2 regions of the Pseudarthrobacter sp. NIBRBAC000502770 genome follow, and region 1 is predicted to be linked to the other one. Evidence: riboswitches for the same ligand, from Rfam matches in the RefSeq annotation. Region 1 holds a riboswitch; the other holds the start of a gene.
What was found. Region 1 has a riboswitch for S-adenosylmethionine ahead of NIBR502770_RS04065 (homoserine O-acetyltransferase). Riboswitches for the same ligand answer to the same signal wherever they lie in the genome.
Positions count from the first base shown of each region.

Region 1 (15,513 bases):
GCTGAACATCGCCGAGGCAGGCGACCATATAGTGGCCAGCCCCAGTCTTTACGGCGGAACCTACAACCTGTTCGCCCACACGTTGAAGAAGTTCGGCATCTCGGTGACCTTCGTGGCTGATCCTGACAACCTGGACCAGTGGCGCGACGCCGTGCAGCCCAATACCAAGCTCTTCTTCGGTGAAGTGGTGTCCAACCCGCGCCAGGACGTCCTTGATATTGAGGGCATCTCCGAAGTGGCGCACCAGGCCGGCGTGCCCCTGATCGTGGACAACACCCTTTCAACCCCCTACCTGATCCGCCCATTGGAGTGGGGCGCGGACATCGTCATCCACTCGGCCACCAAATACCTGGGCGGCCATGGCTCGGCCATCGCCGGCGTCATCGTCGATTCCGGCAGGTTCGATTTCGGCAAGGACCCGGAACGGTACCCCGGCTTCAACACCCCGGACCCCACCTATAACGGCCTGGTCTACGCACGCGACCTCGGCGAAGGCGGCGCGCTCGGCGCCAACCTCTCCTACATCCTCAAGGCCCGGGTGCAGTTGCTGCGCGACCTTGGCTCCGCGGTCTCGCCCTTCAACGCGTTCCTGATTTCCCAAGGCCTGGAGACCTTGAGCCTGCGGGTGGAGCGCCACGTTGCGAACGCCACGGAGGTTGCGCGCTGGCTGGAGGCAAGGGACGACGTCGAATCCGTCGCCTACGCGGGGCTGCCGTCCAGCCCCTGGTACGAGCGTGGCCGCAAGTACGGGCCAAAGGGAACGGGCGCCGTGGTCGCCTTCAACCTGGCCGGCGGCGCGGAAGCCGGCAAGCGCTTCGTCGACGCACTCGAGCTGCACTCCCACGTGGCCAACATCGGCGACGTGCGCTCCCTGGTCATCCACCCGGCGTCGACCACGCACAGCCAGCTTTCGCCGGAGCAGCAGGTTGTGGCCGGCGTTCACCCGGGCCTGGTCCGGCTTTCCGTCGGTTTGGAGCACATCGACGACATCCTGGCTGACCTGGAGGCAGGCTTCCGGGCCGCCAAGGGCACCGGCGCCTAGACCCAACCGCGAGGGCGCAGCACGTGCCGGCCGGCAAGCCGGGAAGTCACAACCAGTCATACTCTTGGCCTGGAGCGGGGGGTGTTTCGTACACTCGAACCAGGTCATGAGTGCCAGTGACAGCCCCGGCTTGCTGGCCGGCAACCCTCCATCCGCGGTGGGGTGCCCCGGGTGAGGACCTGGCCTGCCGGTCAGACGACGGCGGGCAAGCGCGTAGAAGAGGTCTTGCCATGACGGTTACCGTCGCCCGAACCGCCATCCCTGAACACGGAATTGTCCGTTACGCCTCCATCGGGGGACTGGAACTCGAAGCCGGAGGCTACCTCCCGGACGTCACCCTGGCCTACGAAACCTGGGGCACGCTCAACGCGGACGCCAGCAACGCCATCCTGATCGAGCACGCACTGACCGGCAGCACCCACGTGACCCGCGGCGACACCGACGAAGAAGGTTGGTGGGAGCAGCTGGCCGGCCCTGGAGCCCCCGTGGACACGGACCGTTTCTTCGTGGTGTCCATCAACATCGTGGGCGGCTGCTACGGGTCCACCGGGCCGTCGTCGCCCGCGCCTGATGGGAAGCCCTGGGGCTCCAGGTTTCCCCTGGTCACGCTGCGCGACAGTACTGTTGCCGAGGCCCGGCTGGCGGACCAGCTGGGCATCAAGAGCTGGTTCGCCGTCCTGGGCGGCTCCATGGGCGGTGCACGGGCCCTGGAATGGGCTGTGACGTACCCGGACAGGGTGCAGCGCTGCGCCGTGATCTCCGTCGGAGCCGCCAGTACTGCCGAACAGATTGCCTTCGCCCAGGCGCAGACCCTGGCCATCAGGCAGGATCCCAACTTCAACGGCGGGGACTACTACGGCGGCCGGAGTCCGGAAGAGGGACTGGCCCTCGCCCGCAGGATCGCCCACATCACCTACCGGTCCGCCACCGAGCTGGAAGGCCGTTTCGGACGGGAACCCCAGGCGCCGGAATCGCCACTGCGGGGGGAAGTCCTGGCCTCCCGCGGCCGCTACCAGGTGGAAAGCTACCTGGACCACCAGGGCAACAAGCTGGTGAAGCGCTTTGACGCCAACAGCTATATTGCCCTGACCGAAGCGCTGATGAGCCACGACGTCTGCCGGGGACGGGGAACCTTGGCCGAAACCCTTGCCGCATCCACGGCACGGTTCTTTGTGGCCGCCGTCGACTCCGACCGGCTCTATTTCCCATCGCAGTCCCACGAGCTTGCCCAGGCCCTGCCCGGGGACGTGGATGTCCACCTCATCCGGGCGCCGATCGGGCACGACGGGTTCCTGACCGAAATTGGACAGCTGGGCAGCCAGCTCCGGAGCAGCTTCCTGGCGTAGCCGCCGCCGGGAGGACGGCCGGCAATGTGCATTCCTGCAGATGCCTTCTGCACTATTTGGCGTTGAGGTTGCACCGCGGGCAGACCATACTCAATCGAATCCGGTGTCCGTGGTGTGCATCACACCCCGGGCCCCATCGACTGGTCCCCGTGGCGTCGACGACGACGCCGAAGGAGTTCGCATGAGTACGGAAAGCTCCGCCGCAAGGCGTACAGAGGAAACCGACGTCAAGGCCTCAGGCCTGAAGAAAGTGGTGACGGCGTCCATGGCCGGCACGGTCGTGGAGTGGTATGAATTCTTCCTCTACGCATCGGCCGCCACCCTGGTGTTCGGGAAGGCCTTCTTTCCCAACGCCGGCACCGAACTGGACGGCATCATCGCCGCCTTCCTCACCTATGCCGTCGGTTTTGTCGCACGCCCCATCGGCGGCATCGTCTTTGGCCACTTCGGCGACAAGTTCGGCCGCAAGCAGCTGCTGCAGCTGAGCATCATCGTGGTGGGCGTCTCCACCTTCCTCATGGGCTGCCTGCCCACCTTTGGGCAGATCGGCTACTGGGCGCCTGCGCTTCTGGTTTTCCTCCGGTTCGCCCAGGGCTTCGCCGTGGGCGGGGAGTGGGGCGGCGCGGTCCTCCTCGTCGCAGAGCACAGCCCCAGCAAGTCCCGCGGCTTCTGGGCCAGCTGGCCGCAGTCGGCGGTGCCGCTGGGCAACCTCCTGGCCACGGCCGTATTGTTCGTCCTGTCCTCCACACTGACCCAGGACGCGTTCCTGGGCTGGGGCTGGCGCGTGGCGTTCTGGCTCTCCGCCGTGATCGTCCTGATCGGCTACTACATCCGCACCAAGGTCAACGACGCCCCCATCTTCCTGGAGGCCCGTAAAGAAGTGGACGCCGGCCACAAGGGCTACGGCGTGGCTGAGGTGTTCCGGCGGTACCCGCGCGGCGTCTTCACTGCCATGGGCCTGCGCTTTGCGGAGAACATCCTGTATTACCTGGTGGTCACGTTCTCCATCACGTACCTAAAGACCGTTGTCCAGGCCGACACCACGCGGATCCTCCTGCTGCTGCTTGTTGCCCATGCCGTCCACTTCTCGGTGGTCCCCATGGTGGGCAAGTTGTCGGACCGCTTCGGCCGCAAGCCCGTCTACATGGCCGGCGCCGTCATGGGTGCCACCTGGGGCTTCTTCGCCTTCCCCATGATGGACACGAAGAACGACTTCGTCATCCTGGCGGCGATCATGATCGGCCTGGTGTTCCACGCCTTCATGTATGCCGGGCAGCCAGCCATCATGGCGGAAATGTTCCCCACCCGGATGCGCTACTCCGGCGTCTCCCTGGGGTACCAGGTGACGTCCATCGTGGCGGGTTCCCTGGCCCCGATCATCGCTGCCTCGCTCCTGGGCACCTACAAGTCCTCCGTCCCGGTAGCGGTGTACCTGCTCATCGCCTGTGCCATCACCGCCGTCGCGGTCTTCTTCCTGAAGGAAACCCGGGGCATCTCGCTGCACGATGTTGACGCTGCCGACGCCAAGGGCACGGCAGACCTGCTCGCTGCCAGCAAGAAGTAGGCCCATGAAAGCCGCCGTCCTCTACTCCACCGTTCCCGCCCCGGCCGCCGCAGGGTTAAAGCAAAGCTATGCCGAGTCGCGGCCGCTGCTGGTGCAGGAACTGGACCAGCCGGAGCCGCGCACCGGTGAACTTGGAGTTTCCATCACCTACTCGAGCCTGTGCCATTCGGATCTGTCAGTGGTGGACGGTTCCCGCGTCCGGCCCCTTCCCATGGCACTGGGACACGAGGCCGTGGGGCGGGTGGTGTCCGTAGGAGACGGCGTCTCCGACGTGTCCGTGGGTGACCATGTGGTTTTGGTGTTCGTTCCCAGCTGCGGCCAGTGCCGGGCCTGCCTGGCAGGCAGGCCCGCGCTCTGCCACCGGGCAGCTGAGGTGAACGGATCCGGAGACCTGCTCCACGGTCCGGCGCTGTTGCGGACGCCGGAGGGCGGCCGCATCAACCATCACCTGGGCGTATCCGCCTTCGCTGACTACGCGGTGGTTGCCCGGGAATCAGTGGTGGTGATTGACGACGACGTCCCGGACACAGTCGCTGCGATGTTTGGTTGCGCCGTGCTCACCGGAATGGGAGCGGTGTTCAACACCGCAGGAGTCGGTCCCGGCCAGTCCGTGGCAGTGTTCGGGCTGGGCGCGGTGGGCCTGTCCGCCGTGATGGCAGCCCGCCTCGCCGGGGCCGCCAGCGTCATCGCCATCGATCCCAACCAGGGGAAGCACCAACTGGCCCGCGACGCGGGGGCCACCGCGGTGGGGACGCCGGAGGACGCGGGACGGCTGATCGGGGAAGCAGCCGGCGACGGCGTCGACGTTGCCGTCGAGGCGGTGGGCTCGGCCGCTGTGATCGCGTCCTGCCTCGAGCAGGTCACCAGGGGTGGCGCGGTGGTCTCGGTGGGCCTGCCCCACCCGTCCGCCGAATTGACCGTACCTGCCCTGCAGTTCGCCGGCGCCGGCAAGCGGCTGCTGGGCTCCTACATGGGTGACGCCGTTCCCGCACGGGACATCCCCAAGTACCTGGCGTACTGGCGGGAAGGCAAGCTGCCCGTTGAGCTGCTGCACACCGACACCCGGCCACTCAGCGAGATCAACGAGGGCCTTGATGCGCTCGCAGCGGGACAGGTAGTGCGGCGGCTCTTCCAGGCCTGAACCGTCGCGCCTGAACCGTCGGGCCTGACTCCTCAGGCCTGACCCGTCGGACCGGATCTTCAGCCGGCGAGCAGCACAGAGCGCTCCTTCACCTCGTCCTTCAGGGCCGCGATCACGGCCTGTACCCGGACCGAGCGGAGCGATTCCGGCCTGGCAACGGCCCAGATGGGCAACTGGCGCTCAAACTCACCGGGCAGCACGGGGACGAAATCTTCGCGGTCTCCCACCATGAAGTTCGGCAGCAGCCCTATGCCGGCGCCCTGGCGCACCGCCTCCACCTGGGCGAACACGCTGGTGGCCTGGAAGCTCGTCCTGGGCGTCGGAAGCTGCGATGACCAGCGGGGCCCAAGCTCCGCCACCTGGAGCGCAGACTCCACGTAGGAGACGAACGCGTGCTGCCCCACGTCGTCGAGCGTTTCCGGGAGGCCCTGCTGCGCGGCATAGCCGCGGCTGGCGTAGAGGCGCAGGTAGTAGTTGCTCAGGAAGATGGTCTGGGCGGTGCTGACGTCGGCCCGGCCCACCACGATCTCCAGGTCCACCCCTGACCGGTTCTGGCTGACTTTCCGGGTGGCGCTCAGCATTTCAATGTTCAGCTGCGGGTTCTGCTGCTGGAGCCGCACCAGCGACGGGGTGACAAACACGGCTCCCACTCCGTCGGTGGTGGCCACCCGCACCAGGCCGGCCAGGGCACTCTGGTCCTGGCTGATCAGGCCTGACAACGAGCCAAGAGTCCTTTCGATCGCCTCCGCCGCCTCCACTGCGGACGCACCGAGCTGGGTCAACTCCCAGCCGTGCGGGCTGCGTTCCAGGGTCCGGCCGCCCAGCTGTTTGTCCAAGGCCAGGATGCGGCGGGAAATGGTGGTGTGGGTGGTGCCCAGGGTCTCGGCCACGGCGTTGAACCGGCCCAGGCGCGCCACCGTCAGCAGGATGAGCAGGTCGTCGGGGCTTGGCAGCCGTCTGGAGTCCACGCGTAGCCTTCCTCTTGTGTGCATCGATGCACAGAGCGTCTGTAATTTTTCCCCTTGATTGCACTCTAGCAAGGTGTGATCGTAGACACAGGCATGCCGGCAGTAACGCCGGAATGGAAGCAAAGGAGCTTACGCATGGCAGTTATCGGATGGATCGGCCTGGGGAACATGGGCGGCCACATGTCAGTGAACCTGGTGAAGGCCGGGCACGACGTGCGCGGGTTCGACCTCAACCCCGCGGCACTGGCAGCCGCCGAGGCAGGTGGCGTCAAGCGCGCAGCCAGCATCGCCGAAGCCGTGCACGGCGCGGACGCCGTGTTTACCATGCTGCCCAAGGGCGAACACGCCCGGGCCGTATACCTCGGGGAGGACGGCGTGCTCAAGCACGCGGATACCCGCACGCTGCTCATCGACTCCTCCACCATCGATATCGCCTCCGCGCAGGAACTGCACGACGCCGCTGCTGCCGCCGGCTTCCGCTTCGTGGACGCCCCGGTGTCCGGCGGAATGAGCGGCGCGGAAGCAGGGACCTTGACCTTCATGGTGGGCGGCGAAGAGGGCGCCGTCAAAGACGCCTCGGACTACATCGGGCCCATGTCCGGAAACATCATCCCCACCGGCGGCCCCACCACGGGCCAGGCGGCCAAGATCTGCAACAACCTGATGCTCTTCATCAACCTTGCCTCCACCGCGGAGGGCGCTGTCCTGGCTGACCGGCTGGGCCTGGACAAGCAGGTCTTCTGGAACATCGCCTCGGTCTCCTCGGGAGACTCTTGGGCGCTCCGGACCTGGTACCCGGTCCCCGGCGTGGTGCCCACGGCGGCGTCCAACAACGACTTCGCACCCACCTTCACTACCGAGCTTGCCAACAAGGACATCGGCCTGGCCATCAGCGCCGCCGAGGACACCGGCACGCCCCTGGAAATCGGCAAGCACGTCCAGCAACTGTTCCAGCGGCTCATTGACGCCGGGGACGCAGGCAAGGACTGTTCCATGATCATCAAACTCGTGGACGGCTCGCTCCAGCCAGCCGACCAGGCACCGTCCAACTAAACACGCCGCCCAACTGGCCACACCGCCAGCACGGCAGGAAAAGAGACTCCCTTGGAAACCATCCCGCACTACATCAACGGCACCCGCGTCACCGATGCCGACCGTTTCGGCCCGGTCTTCAACCCCGCCACCGGCCGGCAGGAAAAGCAGGTGGCGCTCGCCTCCGCAGCCCGGACAGAGGAGGCCATCGCGGCAGCCCGCGCCGCGCTGCCGGAATGGCGCGCCACCAGTCTGGCCAGGCGCACCACCATCTTCTTCAAGGTCCGCGAAATCCTGACCCAGCGCAAATCGGAACTCGCTGCGATCCTCACCAGCGAGCACGGCAAGGTCCTCTCCGACGCCGAAGGTGAAATTGCCCGCGGCTTGGAAAACATCGACTTCGCCACGGGCTTGTCCCACATGCTCAAAGGCGAACGCTCGGAGCAGGTCTCCAGCGGCATCGACGTCCACTCCGTCCGCCAGCCCGTTGGCGTGGTGGCGTGCATTACTCCGTTCAACTTCCCGGCCATGGTGCCGCTGTGGATGATCGGCAGCGCGCTGGCGTGCGGCAACACGGTGTTGCTGAAGCCCAGCGAGAAGGATCCGTCCGCCGCCGTCTTCATCGCCGAAGCCTTCGCCGAGGCGGGACTGCCGGCCGGCGTCCTGAACGTGGTCCAGGGGGACAAGGAAGCCGTCGACGTCCTGCTGGAGCACCCTGAGGTGAAGGCAGTCAGCTTCGTCGGCTCCACCCCCGTGGCCCAGTCCATCTACAAACGGGCTGCCGAGCACGGCAAGCGGGTGCAGGCCCTGGGCGGCGCGAAGAACCACATGGTGGTGCTTCCCGACGCCGACCTGGACATGGCCGCCGACGCTGCGGTTTCCGCCGCCTATGGTTCCGCCGGCGAACGCTGCATGGCCGTCAGCGTCCTGGTGGCCGTCGGACACATTGCCGATGACCTGGTCAAGGCGATCTCCAGCCGCATGGCAGACCTGAAGATCGGTGCCGGCACCGATCCCGCTTCCCAGATGGGTCCCCTGATCACCGCGGAACACCGGGACCGGGTGGCGTCCTACGTCACGGGAGCCGAAGGCGAAGGTGCCACCGTGGTGGTGGACGGCAGCTCCCAGCAGTTCGACTCCGACGGGTTCTTCATCGGCGTCAGCCTGGTGGACCACGTCAAGCCGGGCATGAAGGTCTACGACGACGAGATCTTCGGCCCGGTCCTGTCGGTGGTCCGCGTGGACACCTACAGCGACGCGGTACAGCTGGTCAATGACAACCAGTTCGGCAACGGCACGGCCATCTTCACCCGCGACGGCGGGGCGGCACGGCAGTTCGAGTTCGACGTCGAGGCAGGCATGGTGGGCGTCAACGTCCCCATCCCGGTCCCGGTGGGTACGTTCTCGTTCGGCGGCTGGAAGAACTCACTGTTCGGCGACACCCACATGTACGGGCCCGACAGCATCCGGTTCTACACCCGCGGCAAGGTAGTCACCACCCGCTGGCCGGACCCGTCCACCTCTGTGATCGACCTTGGCTTCCCGCAGGTGGACTAGCCAGGTGCACTGAGCGCGACGACCAAGCAACAACAGGCCGGGGACCGTCATTCGGTCCCCGGCCTGTTGTGTGCAGGTGTTGCTAGCCGTTCATGATGTCGCCACGGCGCTTCATGTACTCCTCCATGGACAGCTCACCGTTGCTGTACTGCTGGTCCAGTTCAGCGAGCTTCCGCGCCCGGTACCCCTGGGGAGCTGCCGGCGGCGGCGGTGCAGCCGGTCCGGAGGAGGGCTCGTGTCCATAAGGCTGCTGCCCGTAAGGCGGTTGCTGGGGCTGCTGCTGGAACGGGGGTTCCTGCCCGAATTCCTGCGACGGAGCGTCGTAACGGGGGTCCGCCATGGGCGGCTGCCCGTACTGGTAGGGCGGCAGCTGCTGGCCGCCAATGGGGCCCTGCGGCTGGCCGGGCTGGCGGAAGCCGCCGGAGAAGTAATCCTGCTGGGTGTAGCCGTCACGCGGCTGGTTGCTCTGCGGCCCGGCGGAGCCAGGGAACTGGCCGTAGCCAGGTAACTGGTTCGGACCGGGGAACTGGCCCGGCAGGCCCTGGTCCCGGTCCCGCCGGGCCATGGAGCGCCGGTACGCCCGCATGGCCATGGGGACAACGAAGGACAGGATGATAATCCAGAAAAACAAGCTGCTCACGGTGCCGCGCCTCTCGAGTGTTGTCCTTCCAGCGTAACCCCGGCAGCCTTACCGGCGGCTGGGTTCGGAGGTTCCCAGCGGACCCTCGCCCGAACCCATCGGAACGCCCGGTCCAAAGACGGGACCCGGCGTCGGACGTTTTGCCGTGATGCCGTCGCCGGAGGACTGGTGGCGCAGGCGGCGCAGCACCCATGGCACGAAGTATTCCCGCGCCCATACCAGGTCGCCGCTCCTTGCCTCGCGCCAGGTCCGGGGCGGCAGCGGCATAGGCTGCAGGGGTTTCAAGGAGTGCTCCACGTTGAGCGCGTCCAGCACCATGGCCGCGATGGTGTGGTGGCCCAGGGGGAGAAGTGCAGCCTGTCCTGGTCCCACATCTGCGGGTCGCTCAACTGCCGCAGGGACCACATGTCGGCAATGACGGCGTCGTGCCGGGCCGCCACCGTCCGCAGGTTTTCGTTGTAGATGGCCACCTTGCTGCGGATCCTGCCCAGCACCGACGACCCCGTGTCCGGCCCGTTGAACAGGACCACCGTGGCGCCGCCCGTGGAAAGGATCTGGACCACGGAATCCAGTTTCTCGGCCAGCGCGTCCGGGTCCCCGCCAGGGCGGATGAGGTCGTTCCCGCCCGCGGACAAGGTGACCAGGTCAGGCTTCAGGTCAAGGGCGGGTGCCAGCTGCTGATCCACGATCTGCTGCAGCAGCCTGCCGCGGACGGCAAGGTTGGCGTAGGCGAAGTCCGGCTGGGTGCGGCCCAATTCCTCCGCAACGCGGTCGGCCCAGCCGCGGTGGCCACCGGGGCTTGAGGGTTCGGGGTCGCCGATGCCCTCGGTGAAGGAATCGCCCAGCGCCACGTACCGGGTCCAGGGATGGGAACCGGCGGGCGAAGGAGTAGTGGAAACGGCACTTGCATCAGTCACGGTCCTATCCTGCCTTCCGCTCCGCTGCCTACGCGAACGTAGGTTGTTACTTTCGGGTAACTGTAAGAATGGAAACCATGACTGACGCCGAAGTATTTCCTGCCCCCGTTGTCCTGTGGTCCCATCCGGAAGACCAGCGCGCCGGCAAGCCGCTGCTGGTGCTCCTCCACGGCTACGGAGCCAATGAGCAGGACCTGCTCAGCCTGGCCGACATGCTGCCCGGGGACTTCGCCGTCGCGTCGCTGCGGGCGCCCATAGCCATGGGCCCCGGCTTCACCTGGTTCCCGCTGACGGCCTCGATCGAGTACTCGCTGGAACGGGTCAAGAAGGCGTCCGCGTATGTGCTGGAGTGGATCGACAGCATCCGCGCCGGGCACCCGTCCGTCACCCTGCTGGGTTTCTCCATGGGCATGGCCATGGCCACCACGCTCCTGCGCCAGCGGCCCACGGACTTCGCCGCCGTCGTCGGACTCTCAGGGTTCGTGGTGGACGCCGCCGGAGACCCCAGCTTCAGGGACGACGAACTGGACGGCACCGTGCCCATGTTCTGGGGACGGGACCAGCAGGACCCCGTGATCACCCAGGACAAGATCGAGTTCACCATGGGCTGGGTGCGCAGGCACGTCAAGCTCACCAAGGTCCTATACTCGGGCATGTGGCACGGCATCAACCAGCAGGAGATTGGGCACGTGGGGGAGTTCCTCACGCATGAGGTGCTGAACAAGTAGAACGGACGACGGCGGCGCGGCGGCCGGGCGCTTAGTCCGCCGTGGGTGCCACGACCCGTATGGTCTGGCCATTGACGTCGACAGTGTCCCCGTTGTGCAGCTGCCGGCCCCGGCGGTCATCGATCTCGCCGTTGACCTTGACCAGCCCGTTTTTGATGAGCTCCGCCGCCTCCACCCCGTCCTCGACGAGATTGGCCAACTTCAGCAGCTGGCCGAGCCGGATCATGGTGTCGCGGATGGGGACGTCCTCAATGGGGTTGCTCATAGAGCAATAATGCCTGAACTAAGGTTGATTCAATGACCTCCCCTTCCCGCCTGCCGGCACTGGCGGGCCTGCCCCTGGCCGTAGGTTCAGGCCTGGCCATCCCCGTCCAGGGCCGCATCAACGGCGCCCTGGGGGCGCGCCTGAATGACGGAATTGCCGCCGCGGCCGTGAGTTTCAGCACAGGCCTGCTGGTCATGATCCTCATTTCCCTGGTGTTGCCACGGGGCCGGGCGGGCCTGGCGGCCATCATCCCGGCCGTCCGCAGCCGCGCGTTTCCCCGCATCTATGTGGTGGCCGGCGCCATTGGAGCCCTGTTCGTCTTTGCCCAGTCCTTCACCGTCGGCATCCTCGGCGTGGCGCTGTTCACCGTGGCCACCGTCACCGGGCAGACCGTCAGCGGCCTCGTGGTGGACCGGCTGGGCATAGGGCCGGCCGGAAAGAAGTCGGTCACCGCCATCCGGATCGTCGGCTGCGTCCTGACCATCGCCGCCGTGGCCTGGGCGGTTTCGCCGAGGTTCAGCAGCGGCGGTTCCGGGGACGGGGCGTCCGGGTTGCTGCTTCCCCTCATACTGCCTGTGGCGGCGGGATTCCTCATGAGCTTCCAGCAGGCCATGAACGGTACCGCCACGCTCCACTACGGCACTCCCATTGCCGCCACCCTGGTGAACTTCGTGGCCGGCTGCATCGTGCTGTGGGCCGCCTTCGCCGTTAAGCTCGCCGTGGCCGGCCCCGGCAACCCGCTGCCGGGGGAGTGGTGGTACTACCTGGGCGGCCCCATGGGCTGCATCTTCATTGGGCTGGGCGCCCTGCTGGTCCGCAGCCTGGGCGTACTGGTCACCGGCCTGGGAATGATCGCGGGCCAATTGCTTGGCTCGCTGGCCCTGGACCTTGCCCTGCCCGCCCCGGGAACCGTCGTCGCGCCGGCCACCGTCCTGGGAACGCTGCTCACGCTCGGCGCGATCATCCTGGCCACCCTGCCCTGGCCCCGGGGCGCGCTTCGCAGGCAGCGGCCGGTACGCTAGGACACAAGCTTTCCCCTGATCTTCCTTCATCCGCCCCGACCCGTTGCCGCTGTGCCGCAGGCACATGGCAGCCGGGGCCTGACAACCCGCGGACCGCACCCAGCGGCCCTGTAGAAATTGGAGTTACCCCATGGCAGCAAAATCCGTCCTCGACCAGGTCATTTCCCTTTCCAAACGGAGGGGCTTCGTGTTCCAGGCCGGTGAGATCTACGGAGGTTCGCGCTCTGCCTGGGACTACGGGCCCCTCGGAGCCGAACTCAAGGAAAACATCAAGCGCCAGTGGTGGCAGTCCATGGTCCGCGGCCGCGAGGACGTGGTGGGCCTGGACTCCTCGGTGATCCTGCCCCGCCAGGTATGGGAAGCATCCGGCCACGTGGAAGTCTTCTCCGATCCGCTGGTGGAGTGCCTCTCCTGCCACAAGCGCTACCGCGCTGACCACCTCGAGGAAGAATACGAGGAAAAGAAGGGCCGCCCCGCCGAGAACGGCCTGAAGGACATCGCCTGCGCCAACTGCGGCACCCGGGGCCAGTGGACCGAGCCGCAGGAGTTCTCCGGCCTGCTCAAGACCTACCTGGGACCGGTGGCCAGCGAGGAAGGCCTGCACTACCTGCGGCCCGAAACCGCGCAGGGCATCTTCGTGAACTTCAACAACGTGCTCACCACCTCGCGGAAGAAGCCGCCGTTCGGCATCGGCCAGATCGGCAAGTCTTTCCGCAACGAGATCACGCCCGGAAACTTCATCTTCCGGACCCGCGAGTTCGAGCAGATGGAAATGGAATTCTTCGTCGAGCCCGGCACGGACGAAGAGTGGCACCAGTACTGGATGAAGGAGCGCATGGCCTGGTACACGGGCCTGGGCATCCGCGAGGAGAACCTGCGCTTCTTCGAGCACCCCAAAGAGAAGCTCAGCCACTACTCCAAGGGCACCACGGACATCGAGTACCGGTTCGGCTTCCAGGGTTCCGAGTGGGGTGAGCTGGAAGGCATCGCCAACCGCACCGACTTTGACCTCTCCACCCACGCCAAGGCCTCCGGCACGGACCTGAGCTACTTCAACCAGGCCACCAACGAGCGCTACACCCCCTACGTGATCGAGCCCGCGGCCGGCCTGACCCGGTCCTTCATGGCGTTCCTGGTGGACGCCTACACCGAAGACGAGGCCCCCAACGCCAAGGGCGGCGTGGACGTGCGCACGGTCTTGAAGCTGGACCCGCGCCTGGCCCCGGTCAAGGCCGCCGTGCTGCCTCTGAGCCGCAACGAGGACCTGTCCCCGAAGGCCAAGGCCCTGGGCGCGCAGCTGCGGAAGAACTGGAACATCGACTTCGACGACGCCGGCGCAATCGGCCGCCGCTACCGCCGCCAGGACGAGATCGGCACCCCGTTCTGCATCACGGTGGACTTTGACACCCTCGAGGACCAGGCCGTCACCATCCGCGAGCGGGACACCATGAGCCAGGAACGCGTCTCCCTGGACAAGGTGGAAGGCTACCTGGCGGCACGGTTGATCGGCGCCTGAGCGTGGCCATCGAATACCGTGAATGGCGGGATGGCGACGACCTCGCGCTGCTGGAAATCTGGGGCGGCCCCGAGACTGCCCAGGCCCGCCAGTTCCGTGGCGCCCTGGCCGTATCCTCCAACGGAGGGAACGGCACGCCGTGGCGGCGCTGCATCGTCGCCGAGGACGTCGTTGACGGCGTCGGCATCCCGGTCGCGGCCGGCGTCGTCTATGAAGCGTCCCTGCACCCGGAACGCCTCTGGGCCTACATTGAAGTCGCCAGGGACCACCGCCGCAACGGCATCGGAGCCACCCTCCTGGCCATGCTGCGCCGCGAAGCCGGACACGCGCCGTCGGGCGTTACCAAGCTCCGCGCCAAAGTGGAACCGGGCACGCCCGGGGCCGCATTCGCCAAAGCGGCCGGGCTGGCACCCATCCAGCGCTCCCGGCTGGTTATCGTGGAGCCCGGAGCCCTCCGGCTGCCTGTCTTCCCGGACAAGGACCACGGCGGCCGCCCCATCGATGGTGAAAACGCCGGTTCCGACATCGTCATGGACCTGGCTACCGGCTCGGTGGAGCTGACGGACGTGGTGGGCCGGTACTACACCTCCATCCACGGCTGGGACTCTCCTGGTGTTCTGTCCGTGGGCCAGGTGCAGAAGCTCTTCCTGGATGAGCTCACCGGAGCCCACGGCGCCATCGTGCTCCGGGCCCAGCCGGAATCGGCGTTCGGCCAGGGCGTGGCACCCAGCAAGAAGGGCCGCATCCGGGCGTTCGCCGTCAGCTACGCCGCCCCTGCCGGCCCTGACGACGCACCGCAAACGGAAGTGGGCACGGGACCGGACACTCCCACGGACGTTTTCGTCGGGCACGAGCCCTCGCTTGCTGCCGACGACGCGGCCGAGGCCGTCCGGGACATGCTTGCGCTGATCGCCTACCAGCACCCCGTCATGCTGGAACTGGACGACTCGATGGCCGCGCTGCGCGCCGCCGTCGAACCCCTCCTGGCAGGCGGCAAGGCCCGCCTGGCCGGCGCCGAGACCCTGGTGGTCTCCGACTAAGCGCGCTCCCGCTTCCCAGCCGGGTAGCGCCAGGTGCCGTTTTGACCCCTCAAAACGGCACCTGGCGCTACCTGCTTGGGCTGCGATGCTACCTGGTGCGGGGAGCCCGACGGCGGCCCGCGGCGGCGTCGGCAGCGTCCAGCAGTTGCCGCTCGGCATCCGTGGGCGCACCACCACCCAGCCGCGCCGGCATCCACCAGGCTCCAGGCCCCGGCCGGAGCGGAAAGCCGGCGATGCAGCGGTCGATCCCCGCCTGCAGGGTGCCGCGCAAAGCTTCCGTTGCCGCCTCAACGTCAACGCCGGCCGGAAGCACCACCGGCGCGTCCACGTGGACCCGGACCGGCGCCCGCCAGCTGCGGCGGAAGGAAAAGCCGTGCCCCCGGGTCAGGATGCGGTGGGCGCCCCAGATGGATACCGGGATGACCGGAACCCCCGCCTCCGCCGCCATCCGGACAGCACCCGTGCGGCATTCGCGGACCGTGAAGCTCCTGCTGACCCCGCCTCGGGGAAAACAGCCAGGTATTCGCCTTCCCGCAGCCTGGCAACGGCAGCCGCGTAAGCGTCTGCGCGGCCCGTATATCCCACCACCACGTGGCCGCTGGCGCTGATGGCCGGGCCGGCCAGCCAGTGGTCCGCTGCGCCCTGGTGAACCAGGAACCGCAACTGGGCGCGTGCATGGCGCCACAGGAGCAGTTCCAGCACGGCAAAATCCACATAGCCGAAGTGTGTCACGGC
Region 1 is NZ_CP041198.1:825,521-841,033, forward strand. Features, by position in the region: gene NIBR502770_RS04060 (bifunctional o-acetylhomoserine/o-acetylserine sulfhydrylase) at 1-1,042, shown strand, start outside; SAM riboswitch class IV at 1,145-1,260, shown strand; gene NIBR502770_RS04065 (homoserine O-acetyltransferase) at 1,273-2,388, shown strand; gene NIBR502770_RS04070 (MFS transporter) at 2,570-3,952, shown strand; gene NIBR502770_RS04075 (zinc-binding dehydrogenase) at 3,957-5,093, shown strand; gene NIBR502770_RS04080 (LysR family transcriptional regulator) at 5,153-6,085, opposite strand; gene mmsB (3-hydroxyisobutyrate dehydrogenase) at 6,197-7,114, shown strand; gene NIBR502770_RS04090 (CoA-acylating methylmalonate-semialdehyde dehydrogenase) at 7,166-8,650, shown strand; gene NIBR502770_RS04095 (hypothetical protein) at 8,733-9,290, opposite strand; partial or broken gene NIBR502770_RS04100 (SGNH/GDSL hydrolase family protein) at 9,339-10,207, opposite strand; gene NIBR502770_RS04105 (alpha/beta hydrolase) at 10,285-10,935, shown strand; gene NIBR502770_RS04110 (RNA-binding S4 domain-containing protein) at 10,967-11,200, opposite strand; gene NIBR502770_RS04115 (DMT family transporter) at 11,233-12,222, shown strand; gene NIBR502770_RS04120 (glycine--tRNA ligase) at 12,353-13,738, shown strand; gene NIBR502770_RS04125 (GNAT family N-acetyltransferase) at 13,741-14,778, shown strand; gene NIBR502770_RS21770 (hypothetical protein) at 14,867-15,226, opposite strand; partial or broken gene NIBR502770_RS21775 (1-acyl-sn-glycerol-3-phosphate acyltransferase) at 15,242-15,513, opposite strand, start outside.

Region 2 (15,513 bases), 890 kb from region 1:
GAGAACCTGAAGATCGCCCGCGACCTGCTGGCCCGCACCGCCGCAGCCAAGATGATCCTCGAGGTGGAGATCGGCACCGTCGGCGGCGAGGAAGACGGCGTCGAGAACGCCATCAACGACAAGCTCTACACCACGGTCGAGGACGCCCTCGCCACCATCGACGCCCTGGGCGCCGGCGAAAACGGCCGCTACATCACCGCCCTGACCTTCGGCAACGTGCACGGCGTCTACAAGCCCGGCGGCGTCAAGCTGCGCCCGGAGATCCTCAAGGACATCCAGGCCCAGGTGGGTGCCAAGATCGGCAAGGACAATCCGTTCGACCTCGTGTTCCACGGCGGCTCCGGCTCCTCCGACCAGGAAATCGCCGACGCCGTTTCCTACGGCGTGATCAAGATGAACATCGACACCGACACCCAGTACGCCTACACGCGTCCGGTAGCGGACCACATGTTCAAGAACTACGACGGCGTCCTGAAGGTCGACGGCGAAGTGGGCAACAAGAAGACCTACGACCCCCGCGTCTGGGGCGCCTCCGCCGAAGCCGGCCTGGCAGCCCGCGTGGTGGAAGCCACCAAGCAGCTCGGTTCGGCCGGAAAGACCTTCTAGATGTCGGACGAGTTCCGCCGCAACCTGATGGGGCCGGAGCCCACGCTCCTGCCTGCCGAAACCGAGGTGAACGGGCAGCTGGAGGCCGGGCACGAGGCCCTGGACCTGGTGGAAAGGCACCCCACGTCCTCACTCTTGTGGGCGATCCTGGCTGAGGAAGCGTGGGCCGAGGGGCGCACCATCGACTCCTACGCCTACGCCCGGGTGGGCTACCACCGCGGACTGGACGCGCTTCGCCGCAACGGGTGGCGCGGCGTAGGCCCCATCCCGTGGGAGCACGAGCCGAACCGTGGATTCCTGCGTGCCCTCTACTCCCTGGGCCGGGCGTCCTCCGCCATCGGCGAGGCCGACGAGCCGGAGCGGATCGAAAAGTTCCTCAACGACTCGGACCCCACAGCGAAGGCAGCCATCGAGGCGAAGTAGCAAGCTTGGATTAAAGCGCGACGACGGGTGGTTACCTTTCCTGGAAAGGAAACCACCCGTGGTCGTTCGTTCGTTTATGGCTTGGCGATGCCTGTGCGGGCCATGGCATCGGCGTAGGCCGCGCGCATGTCCTCGAGGTATTCCTCCTGGCGCGCCGGGGAACCGGCGAAGGCGCGGCCGCTCAGCGACCGGACCTTGTAGGTCTTCAGGCCGCGGCGCCAGAGCAGGGGCACCTCCGTCTTCAGCAGGAGGTTAGCCAGGCGGTTGGCTTCAGTGCCGTGCGCAACGATCACGGAGGCGCGGGGGACCAGGGCGAGGAACTTCAGCAGCGGCTTCAGGCCGGCCTGGATCTGGTCCGGAGTGAACTTGCCGTTGACTTCGCCGGGGACGTGCCAGGGGTGGACGTTCCACGGCATCACGAACTCGGGGCGCAACCCCAGCTTCCACTGGAGCCCCAGCATTCGGGTCGCGGCGTCCTGGTCCCCGGCAGTGATGAACCCGGACGGGTCCGCCTCGCCGATGTTGGAGAACAGGCTGATGATGCGGCATTCCTCAACGTCGTGCATCGGGTCCACATAGGGCACCACGGTTCCGGGCTTGGCCTCCTGCAGGGAATCACACAGTCCATTGACGGCGGCAACGCTGGGTTCGTAGCGGCGGCTCATGAGCTGTTCGTGGAATGTTTCTGGGGCCAGGGCTGTCATGAAGTGCTGGTTCTCCTGCGGGGATTGATATTGCTTCCACCGGTGAAAATGGGCGCGCGGCGGCGCGGATCATCAACGGCGGTTAGTTGGGGTGGGCCGATTCCTGGTCGGCCTCTGCCAGTTTACCAAGCCCGGGGAAACGAAACGCCGGCCGCCCCTTCCGGTGATGGAAGGCACAGCCGGCGCAGCGGTACGACGGACTACCAGAGGCGGTTGGTGGCGCGGCGAGCACCCTCGCCGAGGGCCTCCAGCTTGGCGAAGGCGATCTGTGGGTGCACCCTGCCGCCCAGGCCGCAGTCGGTGGAGGCAATGACATTTTCGCGGCCCACGACGTCGGCAAAGCGGACAATGCGGTCAGCCACCAGGTCGGGGTGTTCCACCACGTTGGTGGCATGCGACACGACGCCCGGGATGATGACCTTGCCCTCGGGGAGCTTGGTGTCCTCCCATACACGCCATTCGTGTTCGTGGCGGACGTTGGCTGCCTCGAAGGAGTATGCGCCCGCGTTGACCTGCAGCACCGAGCCGATGATGTCGGCGAAAGGGATGTCCGTGGTGTGCGGGCCGTGCCAGGAACCCCAGCAGACATGCAGCCGGATCTGTTCCTGGGGCAGGTCCCGGAGGGCCCAGTTGGTGGCCTCGACGCGCAGCTGGATGAACTTCAGGTAGTCCTCCAGGCTGGGCTCGGGATTGATCTGGTCCCAGCTCTCGGCCAGGGACGGATCGTCGAGCTGCACGGTGAGGCCGGCGTCGACGATGGCCTTGTATTCCTCCCGCATGGCATCGGCACAGGCGTAGACAAGTTCCTCATCGGACTTGTAGTACTCGTTGGCCACGCGGGCGCACGAGCCGGGAGAGAGGGATGCCACGAAGCCGTCCGACAACCCGGCGGCGGCGAGGCCGGTCTTCAGGTTCTTGATGTCCGATGCCACCAGGTCCTGGCCCGTGTAGGTCAGGGGTCCGGCGATCTTGGGCTGGGTCACGCTCTTGCGGTGGGACAGGATGCCCGAGGACGGGTCGTTGTAGGCCTCGTTGAACGCCTGCCGGTCGCGCCTGTCGGGGAAGGAGGTCAGGACAATGTTGCCGGGGGAGGAGCGGTGCACCTGGGCATCGGCCCAGCGGTCCACATTGGTTGGCTCCAGGCCGCCCAGCCGTGCGAAGGAGTAGTTCCACCAGGCGCCATAGTCCACGGAGTTGGCCATCGTGTGCCCGTATTCGCCGTCGTTGGGAATGTCGATCCCGAGGTCCTTCTGGCGCCGGACCACGTCCACCACGGAGGTTTCCAGGAGGTCCAGGAATTCAGGGGTGACGCCGTCGGTTTCCTTGGCGGCATTGGCCGCGATGAGTTCCGGGGTGCGGGGCAACGATCCGGCGTGGGTGACGCGGATGTGGTCGGTGTTCAGGGGCATGCTGGAATCTTCCTTTCCATCGGTCCTGGCAGTAGCACCTTCGGTCCGGCAGGAATCCTGCTGGACCGTGGTTGCTGCGGCGTCATCGAGCCAGGTCTCTCGGCCGCTCCGGATGGTTCACTCTCACTAAATCGAGAGACCCACCTTGGGGCAAGTCCGTGCCGCTTTATGTCGCGGCCCGCTGCCCGGCTGCTTCCCTGCCCTTGCCCGGCGGGCAGCAGCATACTTACAGACTTTGTCCAGCTTGTTGACAGGTTTCGTTAAGCTTGGTTGGCTGAGGTCACATGCCACCGCCGCAACGGAGCTGGCCGGTGGCGCCCCGATGCACTCGAAAGAGGTAACGCACTGTGAAGAAATCCCTGGCAAATTTCAGGACCCTCGCCGCCTCCGGAGCCCTGGCGCTGGCCGTCGTCGCGGGTCCCGCCCCGCTGGCACACGCTGTGGGCGAAGGCCCCAATTACGACGGCAACGGCCAGATCACCACCTCCAAGCTCGCCACGTACGAACAGATGGTCTCGTTCCTGAAGGACCAGGACGCCCGCCAGCCGGCAATGGAGCTGGAGGTCATCGGGCAAACGGTCAAGGGGCGCGACATCCACCTGGTCAAGTACATTTCGGACCCCGCCAAGCCCACCATTCTGTACCTGACCCAGCAGCACGGCAACGAGCAGCTCACCACCGAGGGCGCCATGGAGTTCATCAAGCACCTGGGGGCCGGTAAATCCGCTGACATCCTCAAAGGCGTGAACATTCTGGTGGTGCCCATGCTCAATGCGGACGGGGCCATGGGGGACGTGAACTTCTCCCTGGAAAACTACCTTGCCAAGGGGGACCGCAACCTCACCCGCTACAACGCCGAGGGCGTGGACCTGAACCGCGACCATGTGGCCAAGGTCCAGCCGGAGACCCAGGCGCTGCACAACAACGTCATGCGCAAGTACCGGATCGACTACATGATCGACCTGCACCACCAGGGCACCCGGGCCGAGCGTGACGGCAAGCTGGTATCCGGCTCCATCCTGTACCCCACCACCCCCAACGCCGACCCCGCCGTCGTCGAAAAATCAAAGCAGCTTGGCGCCGTGGTCTTCAACAACGTCGACTCCACCGGCTGGGGACACCTGGGCAAGTACCAGGGCGGCAGCGCCGAAACCATCAGCCGAAACGGCATCTCCGTGGAGTACGGCATCGCCACCCTGCTCTTCGAGATGCGCGGCATGTCGGACCACTACCTGGACGGCTATGCTCTCGGGCAGCGCAGCAACGGCTACCTGATCAAGCAGACTGTCACCACGCTGACCTCCACGGCCGCAGCCATCGCGGACGGGTCCATTGCCGACGCCGACACCTCCTTCTGGAACACACTCGCCGAACAGACGTCCCGCCCCGCCGGGGAGGCTGAGGACGAATAGGCGGCACCGCCCGCCGCGGCCTTTTGGCAGAAACGGCCGCGGCGGGCCACAACAGTGGACGAAGTGCCCTATCGGCTAAACTTGGGTGGTAAGAGCCCCGGAACTCTTGCTTCGCTGCGCCGTGCTGCGGCTGTGCGAAGGCCGGTCTGTTCGGGGCATTCTCATGAACGGCGCTGCATCGGCCTGCCACCTGGTGGCCGGGCCCGGGCAGCCCGAACGAATGGGGGAGGATCCCATGCCAGCAATTGTGATCGTAGGAGCCCAGTGGGGCGACGAAGGAAAAGGCAAGGCCACCGACCTGCTGGGCGGCCGTGTTGACTACGTCGTCAAGCCCAACGGCGGCAACAACGCCGGGCACACCGTCGTCGTAGGCGGTGAAAAGTACGAACTCAAGCTTCTGCCGGCCGGCATTCTCAGCCCCAACGCCGTTCCCATCATCGGCAACGGCTGCGTGGTGAACCTGGAGGCCCTCTTCCAGGAAATCGACGGACTCCAGGCGCGTGGCGCCGACACCTCAAAGCTGCGGGTCTCCGCCAACGCCCACCTGGTGGCGCCGTACCACCAGGTGCTGGACAAGGTAACCGAACGCTTCCTGGGCAGCCGGGCCATTGGCACCACCGGCCGCGGCATCGGCCCTGCCTACATGGACAAGGTTGCCCGGCTGGGCATCCGCGTCCAGGATGTCTTTGACGAATCGATCCTCCGCCAGAAGGTGGAAGGCTCGCTGCGGCAGAAGAACGAACTCCTGGTCAAGGTCTACAACCGCCGCGGTGTGGTGGTGGACGAGATCGTGGAGTACTTCCTGTCCTTCGCCGAGCGGCTCCGCCCGCTGGTCATCGACAGCACCCTGGTCCTGAACTCCGCGCTGGATGAGGGCAAGGTAGTCCTGATGGAGGGCGGCCAGGCAACCTTCCTGGACGTGGACCACGGCACCTACCCGTTCGTGACCTCCTCCAACCCCACCGCCGGCGGCGCCTCCGTGGGCTCCGGCATCGGCCCTACCCGGATCTCCCGCTCCATCGGCATCATCAAGGCCTACACCACCCGCGTTGGTGCCGGCCCATTCCCCACGGAACTCTTCGATGAGATGGGCATGTACCTGCAGAAGACCGGCGGCGAATTTGGCGTCAACACCGGACGCCCGCGCCGCTGTGGCTGGTACGATGCGGTCCTGGCGCGGCACGCCTCCCGCGTAAACGGCTTCACTGACTACTTCGTCACCAAGCTGGACGTGCTCACCGGCATCGAGCAGATTCCGGTATGTGTCGCCTACGACGTGGACGGTGTCCGGCACGACGAAATGCCCATGACGCAGACCGAGTTCCACCACGCGAAGCCCATCTTCGAGTACTTCGACGGCTGGACCGAGGACATCACCGGAGCCCGGACGCTGGCAGACCTTCCGGAGAACGCGCGCAACTACGTGCTGGCCCTGGAAAAGCTTTCCGGAACCCGGTTCTCCGCCATCGGCGTTGGCCCGGACCGGGACCAGACCATCGTGGTGAACGACCTCATCAAGGACTAGATTTTGTGGGCCCACGCCCGCGGGGTTCCCTGGCCGCGTTTGCGGGGCTGGGGAGCGGGTGGGGACTACGACGGCGGCAGGCCACCTTCGCAGGTGGCCTGCCGCTTGTTTTTGGCAGCCGGAAAGCGAATTTACACAGGCTTAACGCGCACGGTCTTGTGAGGCTTCCGGTGCCGCCGCCAGACTCGTCTGTACCACCTGGTGCCCAAGGAAGGATCGTCATGGCCGGAAAATTTGAAGCATTCATCGACGCTGATTCGTTCTTCAGGTTCCGGCTCCTGGCTCCGGACGGGGCCGTGATCGCCGTCTCGGGCCCGTTCGAGGACAAAGCCGCCGTGGTGGCCGGGATAGCCGCGGTTCGCGAATGTGCCGGAACCGGCCTGGTCACCGATCTCTGTCCCGCGGGGGCCGTCTCCCGTTCCGCGCCTGTACCCGCTGCAGCTGCGGCCGCCATCCCGGTGGAGCTGCCCGCCGCCGTCGTACCTGTATGCAGCGAGGAGCGCACGCCCGCCCTGGCGCACGCCTTCGTGCCGGCAGGGGCACCCCGCCGGCACGCCATTGTGCCCCGGTGGACCAGGACAGCTACCCGCTGAAAATGATTTCCAACTTTTTTTGAAGAAGGCGTAACCCTCCGGGCGGCCGGAGCGATTACCTCTATGAAGCGCCGGTCTGGAACCTGTCCCCCATCACGTTCCAGACCGGCTCTTTTGTCTTTCCGCAAGGGTGGCTGCCAGGCTGCGCCCGTCGCTGGCCGCGGGCCGAGGCGCTTCTGGCTGCGCGGTTACTGGAGGGTAGACTAGGCGCAGCGTTCCGGATGTACTGAACGCTTGCCTTGCCACCGCCCTTCTTGACGGAAAGCACCACGTCAGTGACCGATGCACAGACAGACGAGGCTCCGGACCGGCCAGAGTCCGGGACCGCTGCCTTCAGCCTGGTCTATAAGGCGTATGCATCACAGGTTCTGGGCTATCTCACGGCCCGGGGAGTCGAGGATCCGGAGGCCGCCATGCAGGAAGTGTTCCTGTCCGTGTTGCCACGGCTCGGTACCGTGCGCGGAGGGGAGTCCGGGCTGCGGACCTTCATCTTCTCTGTTGCCCACGCCCGGATGGTGGATGACCACCGCCGCCAGAGCCGTACTCCGGCCAAGCTGCCCTTCGAGCCCGAGCTGGACCGGCGCGAGGACATGTCGGCGGAGAAGGAAGCACTGCAGCGCATCGCACCCCGGGAAGTCCTCAGGATGTTGGACGGGCTGCCCCGGGACCAGCGGGACGTCCTGTCGCTGCGCCTGGTGGGTGGCCTCACGGTGGAACAGACGGCGGAGACCATGGAAAAGAGCGCTGGTTCGGTCAAGCAGCTTCAGCGGCGCGCATTGCTGAAACTCCGGGAACTTGCCGCAGTGAAGGAGTACCTCGCGCCATGACGCCTGCCCCGGATAACCTTGCCGCCCTCGTCGATGACATGCTGCTGGATGTCGGCTTCGAACAGGACGCGGACCTTCGCGGCGCCCTCCATTCGCTGGGTGCCCTCGCGTCCCTTCCCACGCCCGAGCCCACCGGGGAGCTCGCTGCACTGCTCACGGCTGGCGGGCCGGCCCGGGGGGAGGCCCCCGTACCTGCCGGCGCACTCGATGCCGCAGGCAGGCAGCCTGGAGAACGCGAAGCTGACCAGGACGATGGACCGCCCGCCGATGAGCTGGCGCGCCGCCGCCGTCGCAGGCACCGCCCCACCACGCTGGGGCTGGTGCTGGTGGCCGGCATGGGGCTGGGAGTTGGCGGGGTAGCCGCCAGCTCAGCACCTCCCGGGAACAGCCCCGTGGAGCAGCTGCTGGCGGATTTGTCGCCTTGGAACAGTTCGGTGAGCGAGCCGTCGGCCGCCGGCTACGGCTACCGTGCTCCCAGGGTGGCTTCCGATGGGGAACTTGCCGCCGCCGGCCCGGAGGCCGCAGCGGGCGGGGCCACCGACGCGGCCAACCTCGCCTCCCGCCTCCTGCCGGACCAGGCCGGAACTTCCCGGCACACAGGGCATGCGCACACTGGCACGCCGCTCTGCGCCGGTCCCGTCAATCACGAAGCAGCCGGCAGGATGTGTCTGCCTGCGGGGGCAGGGCCGGCCACGCAGGGCGACGGAGCTGGCCGCGGCACGGAGAACCAAGGAACTGCGGCGGAAGAGCCGGCAGGACCGGCCGCCGCGAACCAGGGGAAGGCGGGCACACCCGCGCCGGATAATGCGCCCGCAGCGGCGGGTGCGGCCGGCGGGCCAGCGAAACCCACTGCCGGAGTGGTCCAGGGCCAGGCAGGTTCCCAGGGCACGGGGCAGGGAAACGGCCCCCGGCCCACGTCTCCGGCGAAATAGCCGAAAGACGGCAACAGCGGGCCCGTTAAACGGACCCGCTGTTGTTTTCTTCAGCGGCGGTCAGGCGATGACCTGGCGTTTGGAGGAAATCACGCCGGTATCGAAACCGGCCAGGTGGAGGCCGCCGTGGAAGCGCGCGTGCTCGATCTTCACGCAGCGGTCCATCACCACGTTGAGCCCTGCGGCTTCCGCGCCTGCCGCGACGCCTTCATGCCAGGAGCCCAGCTGCAGCCAGAGTGTTTTGGCGCCGGCGGCCACTGCCTCGTCAAGGACGCCGGGAAGGTCGTCGTGCTTGCGGAACACGTCAACGATGTCCGGGCTTTCCGGCAGGTCCGCCAGGGATGCAAACGTGGGCTGGCCCAGGATCTCCTTCACCACCGGGTTCACGAAGTACACCTTGTAGCGGGTGGAGGAGAGCAGGTACGTGGCCACGAAGTAGCTGGCCCGCGACGGTTTGTCGGAAGCCCCGACAATGGCGATGGATTTCGCCTGCCGGAGCAACGCCAGCCGCTCCGGTGCTGACGGGCCGGACCAGGTGCGTTCGGCGGTGCTCATGCGTTTGCTCCGATCGTGCAGGCGTCTGCGGGTTCTTCGACCACAATGGCGTCCCGGGCCGCGGCGTTGGAGGCTTCGGCGAGTGCCTGGTCCAGGTCCCACAGGATGTCCTCGATGTCCTCAAGGCCCACCGAGATGCGGACCAGGTCCTCCGGCACGCCCGCGGATTCCAGCTGTGCCGCACTGAGCTGCTGGTGGGTGGTGGAGCCGGGGTGGATCACCAGGGTGCGGGAGTCACCCACGTTGGCCAGGTGGGAAGCCAGCTGCAGGGATTCGATGAACTTCTGCCCCGCGGCGCGCCCACCCTTCACCCCGAAGGAGAAGACTGATCCGGGGCCCAGCGGCAGGTACTTCTTGGCCCGCTCGAAGTGCGGGTGGGAGGGCAGGCCGGAGTAGTTGACATAGGCCACCCGGTCATCGTTTGCCAGCCACTCGGCCACGGCCCGGGCGTTCTTCAGGTGCTCGTCGAGCCGCTGCGGCAGTGTCTCAACGCCTTGGAGCAGCTGGAACGCGGACTGCGGCGACAGCGCCGGGCCGATGTCGCGCAGCTGCTCGCTGCGCAGCTTGGTGAGGAAGCCGTACTCGCCGAAGTTGCCCCACCAGGAGACGTTGCCGTAGGAAGCCACGGGCTCGGTCATGGTGGGGAACTTGCCGTTGCCCCAGTTGAAGCGGCCGCTTTCCACCACCACGCCGCCCAGGGTGGTGCCGTGGCCGCCCAGGAACTTCGTGGCGGAATGGATCACGATGTCGGCGCCGTGCTCGATGGGCCGCACCAGGTACGGCGTGCTCAAGGTGGCGTCGACCACCAGGGGGATGCCGGCGTCGCGTGCCACCTTGGCCAGCCCCGCCAGGTCCTGGACCTCCGACGACGGGTTGGCCACCACCTCCACGAAGATGGCCTTGGTGTTGTCCCGGACCGCCGCGGCGTAGTCTGCAGGGTCGGTCCCGGTGACGAAGGTGGTGTCGACGCCGAACCGGCGAAGGGTGACATCGAGCTGGGTCACGGTGCCGCCATACAGCTGGGAGGCTGCCACGATGTGGTCGCCGGCCTGGGTGAGGGCGGCGAACGTGATGAACTCAGCGGCCATGCCCGAGGACGTGGCCACTGCGCCGATGCCGCCTTCGAGGGATGCGATGCGCTCCTCGAACGCCGCGACCGTGGGGTTGCCGATGCGGGAGTAGATGTTGCCGTACTTCTGGAGGGCGAACAGGTTGGCGGCGTCGTTGGTGTCCTTGAAGACGAAGGACGTGGTCTGGTAGATGGGTACGGCGCGGGCGCCGTGCTCGGCGTCGGGGGTGCCCCCGGCGTGCAGGGCGCGGGTGCGGAAACCGAAGGCGCGTTCAGCCATCAGACAGCCACCGCTTCGGCGGCAACCGGGGTTCCGGACAGGTCCAATTCGGTGCCGTTCTTCCGCGCCAGGTCGGCCTCCAGTTCGCGCACGATCGGGAGGATGTCGCGTCCGAACGCCGCCACCTCCTCCTGGAAGTGCAGGTAGCCCGTGAGGAACAGGTTCACGCCGATCTTCTTGTACTCCACGATGCGCCCGGCAATCTGCTCGGGGGTGCCGATGAGCTGGGTCTTGAACCCGTCGTTGTACTGGACCAGGTCCTCGAAGGTGGAGTCAGCCCACATGCCCTTGCCGTCCTTGGTGGAGGCGCCGGCTTCCTGCACGGCGTCGCGGAAGCCCTGGACGGCGGGTTTGTGCGCTTTTTCCACGATCTCGCGCAGGGTGTCCCGGGCTTCCTTTTCGGAGTCGCGGGCGATGACGAACCCGTTGAGGCCGAATCGGGGAGCGGCCAGCGGGCCTCCGGCGCCGCGGCCGGTTTCGCCGGCAGCGGCCACCACTCCGGCGATGTTGTCCTTGAAACCCTCGAGGTCTTTGCCGTTGGAGAAGTACCAGTCCGCCACGCGGCCCGCGGTGGCCTGGGCCGCCGTCGAGTTTCCGCCGAAGAAGATCTCCGGGTGGGCGCGGCCCGGGACGTCCACAGGGGCGGGGTTCAGGGTGAAATCGGTGATGTTGTAGTACTTGCCGGACTGGCTGTACTCCTTTTCGGTCCACAACCCGCGCAGGACGTTGATGAATTCCTCGGTGCGGACGTAGCGCTCGTCGTGCTCCAGCCACTCCAGGCCGAAGTTGGTGAACTCGCTCTTCAGCCAGCCGGAGACGATGTTCACGGCGGCGCGGCCGTTGGAGATGTGGTCGGCTGTGATGATGTACTTCGCCAGCACGCCGGGGTGCCACATTCCCGGGTGGACTGCGGCGATGACCTTCAGTCGCTCCGTGGCGGCCAGCAGTGCAAGGCTGAACGAGGTGGCCTCGTGCTGCTTGTCCGCGCCGTAGGAGGCGGCGTACCGGGTCTGGGTCAGGGCGTATTCGAAGCCGGATTCCTCGGCGATGCGCGCCAGCTTCTTGTTGTAGTCAAAGTCCCAGCCGGTGCGCTGCTCGATGGTGGATACCACCAGGCCGCCGGAAACGTTGGGCACCCAGTAGGCGAACTTGAGGGGCTCGGAGAGACGTGCGACGCTGCTGATGTCTGTCATGATTCTTCCTTCGTTAGGGCCCGCTGGCGCAGGACGTCCTGAATGCCGGCGATGGCCGGTTCGTTCTGGAGTGAGGTGGTGTCGCCCAGGGTTGTTCCTTCGAACAGTTGGGTGAGCAGCCGGCGCATGATTTTGCCGCTGCGGGTCTTGGGAACATCGGGAACCACGACGACGTCGCGCGGCTTGGCGATGGGGCCGATCTCCTTGGCGACGTGGTTCCGGAGCTCGTCGAGGCAGTCGGCCGGGGCCCCGGCCTTCAGGACGACGAAGGCAACCACGGCGTGGCCGGTCTTCGGATCCGCTACCGGGCAGACGCCGGCCTCCACGACGTCCGGGTGCGATACCAGGGCGGATTCGATCTCGATGGTGGAGAGCAGGTGTCCGGAGACGTTCAGGGTGTCATCCACGCGGCCCAGGATCCAAATGTCACCGTCGGCATCGTACTTGGCGCCGTCGCCGGCCAGGAACCAGCCCCGGTCCGCGTACTTGCTCCAGTAGGAATCGAAGTAGCGCCGTGGGTTTCCCCAGACGGTGCGGGCAATGGCGGGCCCGGGGGAGTCAACCACGATGTTTCCCTGGACGCCCGGGGCCACGTTATTGCCGCCGTCGTCCACGATCCTGGTGCTTACCCCCGGCAGCGGGCGTGCGGCGCAGCCGGGCTTGAAACTGGTGTCCGTGGGCGCGGGGGAGAGGATGGTGGCGCCGGTTTCGGACTGCCACCACGTGTCCACCACGGGTGCGGTGCCGGCGCCCACGTTCTGCCGCAGCCAGCGCCAGGCCTCCGGGTTGACCGCTTCGCCCACGGTGCCGAGCAGGCGGATGGAGGACAGGTCATAGGTGTCCGGCACGCCGTCCGGGAACCAGCCCATAAGGGACCTGACCAGCGTGGGCGCGGTGTAGTACTGCGTCACGCCGTAGCGTTCGATGATTTCGAAATGCCGGCCCGGGTGTGGCGTGTTCGGGGTGCCCTCGAAGATGACCTGCGTGGCGCCGTTGGACAGCGGCCCGTAGATCTCGTAAGTGTGCGCCGTAACCCAGGCGAGATCGGCCGTGCACCAGTGCACGTCGCGGTCCCGGAGCGCGGGGTCCGGGTTGCTGAACAGGTGCTCGAAACTCCACGACGCCTGCGTCAGGTAGCCGCCGGAGGTGTGCACCAGGCCCTTGGGCTTCCCGGTGGTCCCGGACGTGTACATGATGAACAGCGGCGTCTCGGCGTCGAACGCCTCCGGTTCGTGGACGTCCGGGGAGCTCCCGACGGCGTCATGCCACCAGACGTCGCGGCCTTCCGTCATGGGCACGGTTGTGAGTTGGCCGGCAGGGGTGGTGCGGTTGACCACCAGGACGTGTTCGATGGCATTGTCCCCGGCGACGGCTGCGTCCGCGTTGTCCTTCACGGGAACGGCCACGCCGCGGCGGAACTGGCCGTCCGTGGTGACCAGGAGCTTGGCACCCGTGTCCTCCACCCGGAACTTCAGTGCTTCGGCGGAAAAACCACCAAACACCAGGGAGTGGATGGCGCCGATCCGGGCCACGGCGAGCGTGATGATGACGGTCTCGGGGATGACCGGGAGGTAGATGACCACGCGGTCGCCCTTGGTGATGCCCAGGGCCAGGAGGGCATTGGCGGCCTTGGCCACCTCTCGTTGGAGTTCGGCGTACGTGATGGATCTTCGGTCGCCCGGCTCGCCTTCGAAGTGGAGGGCCACCTTGTTTCCGCGGCCGGCCGCGACGTGGCGGTCCACGCAGTTGGCTGCCACGTTGAGCCGTCCGCCTTCAAACCAGGTGATTTCCGGTCCGCGGCCGGCTTCAGGGTCCGCCGGATTCCAGCGGTGCGCCGTGTGCCACGGGGTATCCCAGTCCAGGCGCAGCGCCTGCTGTTCCCAGAAGGCAACGTTGTCCGGGTGCACTCCCGCGTTCAGGTGCATCGTTTCGGTGGTGCTCACGCCCATCGTTTCACTCCATCGGTCCTGGCGGTAGCACCCTGTGGAGGCAGCCCTCCGGAGCGGTCAGCTCCAGGTACCCGCGGCTGCGGTCTTTGCTATCGCCGCGGCATTGGGGGCCGTCCGGCGACCAGGATTGCTGCGGCGTCATCGATCCAGGTCTCTCGGCCGCTCGGGATGGTCAAAGACCACTACACTCCAGTGAATCGGCAGGAGCAAACCCTTGCGTCCGCCGCGTAATATTCGTTCATGACGTCCACTAGTGCCGTGAATCATTCTCTTATTCGACGCGCTGTGACTTCGGGCAGGGAGCGTAGTCTGAACCCATGGGCCACACGAACGATCCTGCAGTCATTGAACGGCTTATGCGAACCAAGGGCCGATGGGCCATTGTGGGCCTGACCACCAATGAGTGGCGCTCAGCCTATGATGTTTCGCTGTTGATCCGCGACCGGCTGGGCATGGACATCATCCCCGTCAACCTGCCAGGGGATCCGGTCCACGGCGAACCGGGGTACCGCACCCTGGCGGACATTCCGGCGGAAAAGCGGCCCATCGACGTCGTGGATTGCTTTGTGAATTCACAGAAGGTGGGCAGCGTGGTTGACCAGGCTATTGCTGTGGGTGCCAAGGCTGTGTGGCTGCAACTGGGCGTTATTGACGAAGCGGCGGCGGAGCGCGCCAAGGCGGCCGGCCTCGATGTGGTGATGAACGCCTGCCCCGCCCAGGTTGCCTGGAAATACGGGCTTTAGGGCTCCCCCGGCTGCTTCAGCAATTCCGGATAATGCCGCTCGGTAACGTCCGGGTGCGCGCGCATGCGCCCCTTCAGCATGTTCAGGCCGAAGGATGCCAGCAGCGGGTTGGCGGGATCGTCCGTGATGCCGCGGGCCGCCGCTTTCAGTCCAGGCGCAAGGGGAACGGGCTCGATGACAGCGTCCAGCCGTGGTGACCAGAAGAACGGCACCGAGTAGCGGTCCACGCCCGGCGGTGGGGCCTGGACACGGTGGATGGTGGCCGCCAGGTAACCCTCGGTGGCCACTTCCAGCATCTCACCCAGGTTCACCACCAGCGCACCCGGCAGGGGCTCCACCGGCAGCCATTCGCTGGTACCGGGCGGCAGGACCTCAAGGCCGCCTACGCCGTCCTGCAGCAGGAGCGTCACGAACCCGTAATCGGCGTGGGAGCCGACGCCCTGGTCGCCGGCTTCTTCCACGACACCACCCACGTAGTGCACCAGCTTGCCCATCCACGCCGGGGTGTCCCGGAAGGGTTCATCAAAGTAGTCCTCCGGCAACTGGAGCGAAACCGCGATGGCCCGCAGCAGTTCCATCCCTACCTCTGACATGAGGTCAGCCCATTCCATGGCGGCGGGCTTGAGTGGGGGGAACGCTTCGTCGGGCCAGAGGTTTGGCCCCTGCAGCAGCCAGTAGGGCTGGTCCTCCGGGAAGTCCGGCACCGGTTCGCGCTCGGGGGAGTAGTCGATCTGCTCCCGCGCGTCCGCCCGGCCCTGGGTCACTTCGGTGCCCATGCGGGTGTAGCCGCGGAAGTGCGGGGACAGGCGGTTGTCCAGCTTCATCCGCTCGGCAAGGGGAAGGTTGAAGAACTGCCGCACAAGGTCCAGCAACTCTTCAGCCTGGCCGGGTCGCCCGCCGTAGCCGGTGATTTGGAAGAAGCCCACGTCATGGGTGGCATGCCGCAGCTGCTCGATGAATTCCGGGCTGAAGGATCCGTAGGGCTGCCGTGCGGAACTCAGATCCAGAACAGGAATGGCTCCCTGGTCGCGTGACATCCTCGCAGACTAGCACCGTACCCGCCTGCTTTATAGGCTTCCTTCATGGACCCCAACGCGCTGCGGACAATCTGCCTTTCGTTTCCCGGCGCCTACGAGGATTTTCCGTTCGGACCGGAAACGTCGGTCTTCAAAGTGCGGTCCCGCATCGCCGGGGGCGCCCGCCACGAGGCGAAGCTGTTTGCCCTGTCATCCATGGACGAGGACGACTTCTACGTGAACCTGAAGTGCGAACCGGCCCTTGCCGTGCAGCTGC
Region 2 is NZ_CP041198.1:4,341,326-4,356,838, forward strand. Features, by position in the region: gene fbaA (class II fructose-bisphosphate aldolase) at 1-606, shown strand, start outside; gene NIBR502770_RS20700 (DUF3151 domain-containing protein) at 607-1,029, shown strand; gene NIBR502770_RS20705 (uracil-DNA glycosylase) at 1,104-1,733, opposite strand; gene NIBR502770_RS20710 (cobalamin-independent methionine synthase II family protein) at 1,934-3,142, opposite strand; SAM riboswitch class I at 3,156-3,261, opposite strand; gene NIBR502770_RS20715 (M14 family zinc carboxypeptidase) at 3,490-4,554, shown strand; gene NIBR502770_RS20720 (adenylosuccinate synthase) at 4,790-6,079, shown strand; gene NIBR502770_RS20725 (DUF1508 domain-containing protein) at 6,301-6,672, shown strand; gene NIBR502770_RS20730 (RNA polymerase sigma factor) at 6,948-7,499, shown strand; gene NIBR502770_RS20735 (hypothetical protein) at 7,496-8,431, shown strand; gene NIBR502770_RS20740 (CoA-binding protein) at 8,492-8,986, opposite strand; gene NIBR502770_RS20745 (O-acetylhomoserine aminocarboxypropyltransferase/cysteine synthase family protein) at 8,983-10,335, opposite strand; gene sfnG (dimethylsulfone monooxygenase SfnG) at 10,335-11,528, opposite strand; partial or broken gene acs (acetate--CoA ligase) at 11,525-13,486, opposite strand; gene NIBR502770_RS20760 (CoA-binding protein) at 13,795-14,220, shown strand; gene NIBR502770_RS20765 (isopenicillin N synthase family oxygenase) at 14,217-15,257, opposite strand; gene NIBR502770_RS20770 (MmcQ/YjbR family DNA-binding protein) at 15,303-15,513, shown strand, end outside.
Region 2: it holds a riboswitch for S-adenosylmethionine, as region 1 does, so the genes downstream of both, NIBR502770_RS20710 (cobalamin-independent methionine synthase II family protein) here and NIBR502770_RS04065 (homoserine O-acetyltransferase) in region 1, are expected to answer to the same signal.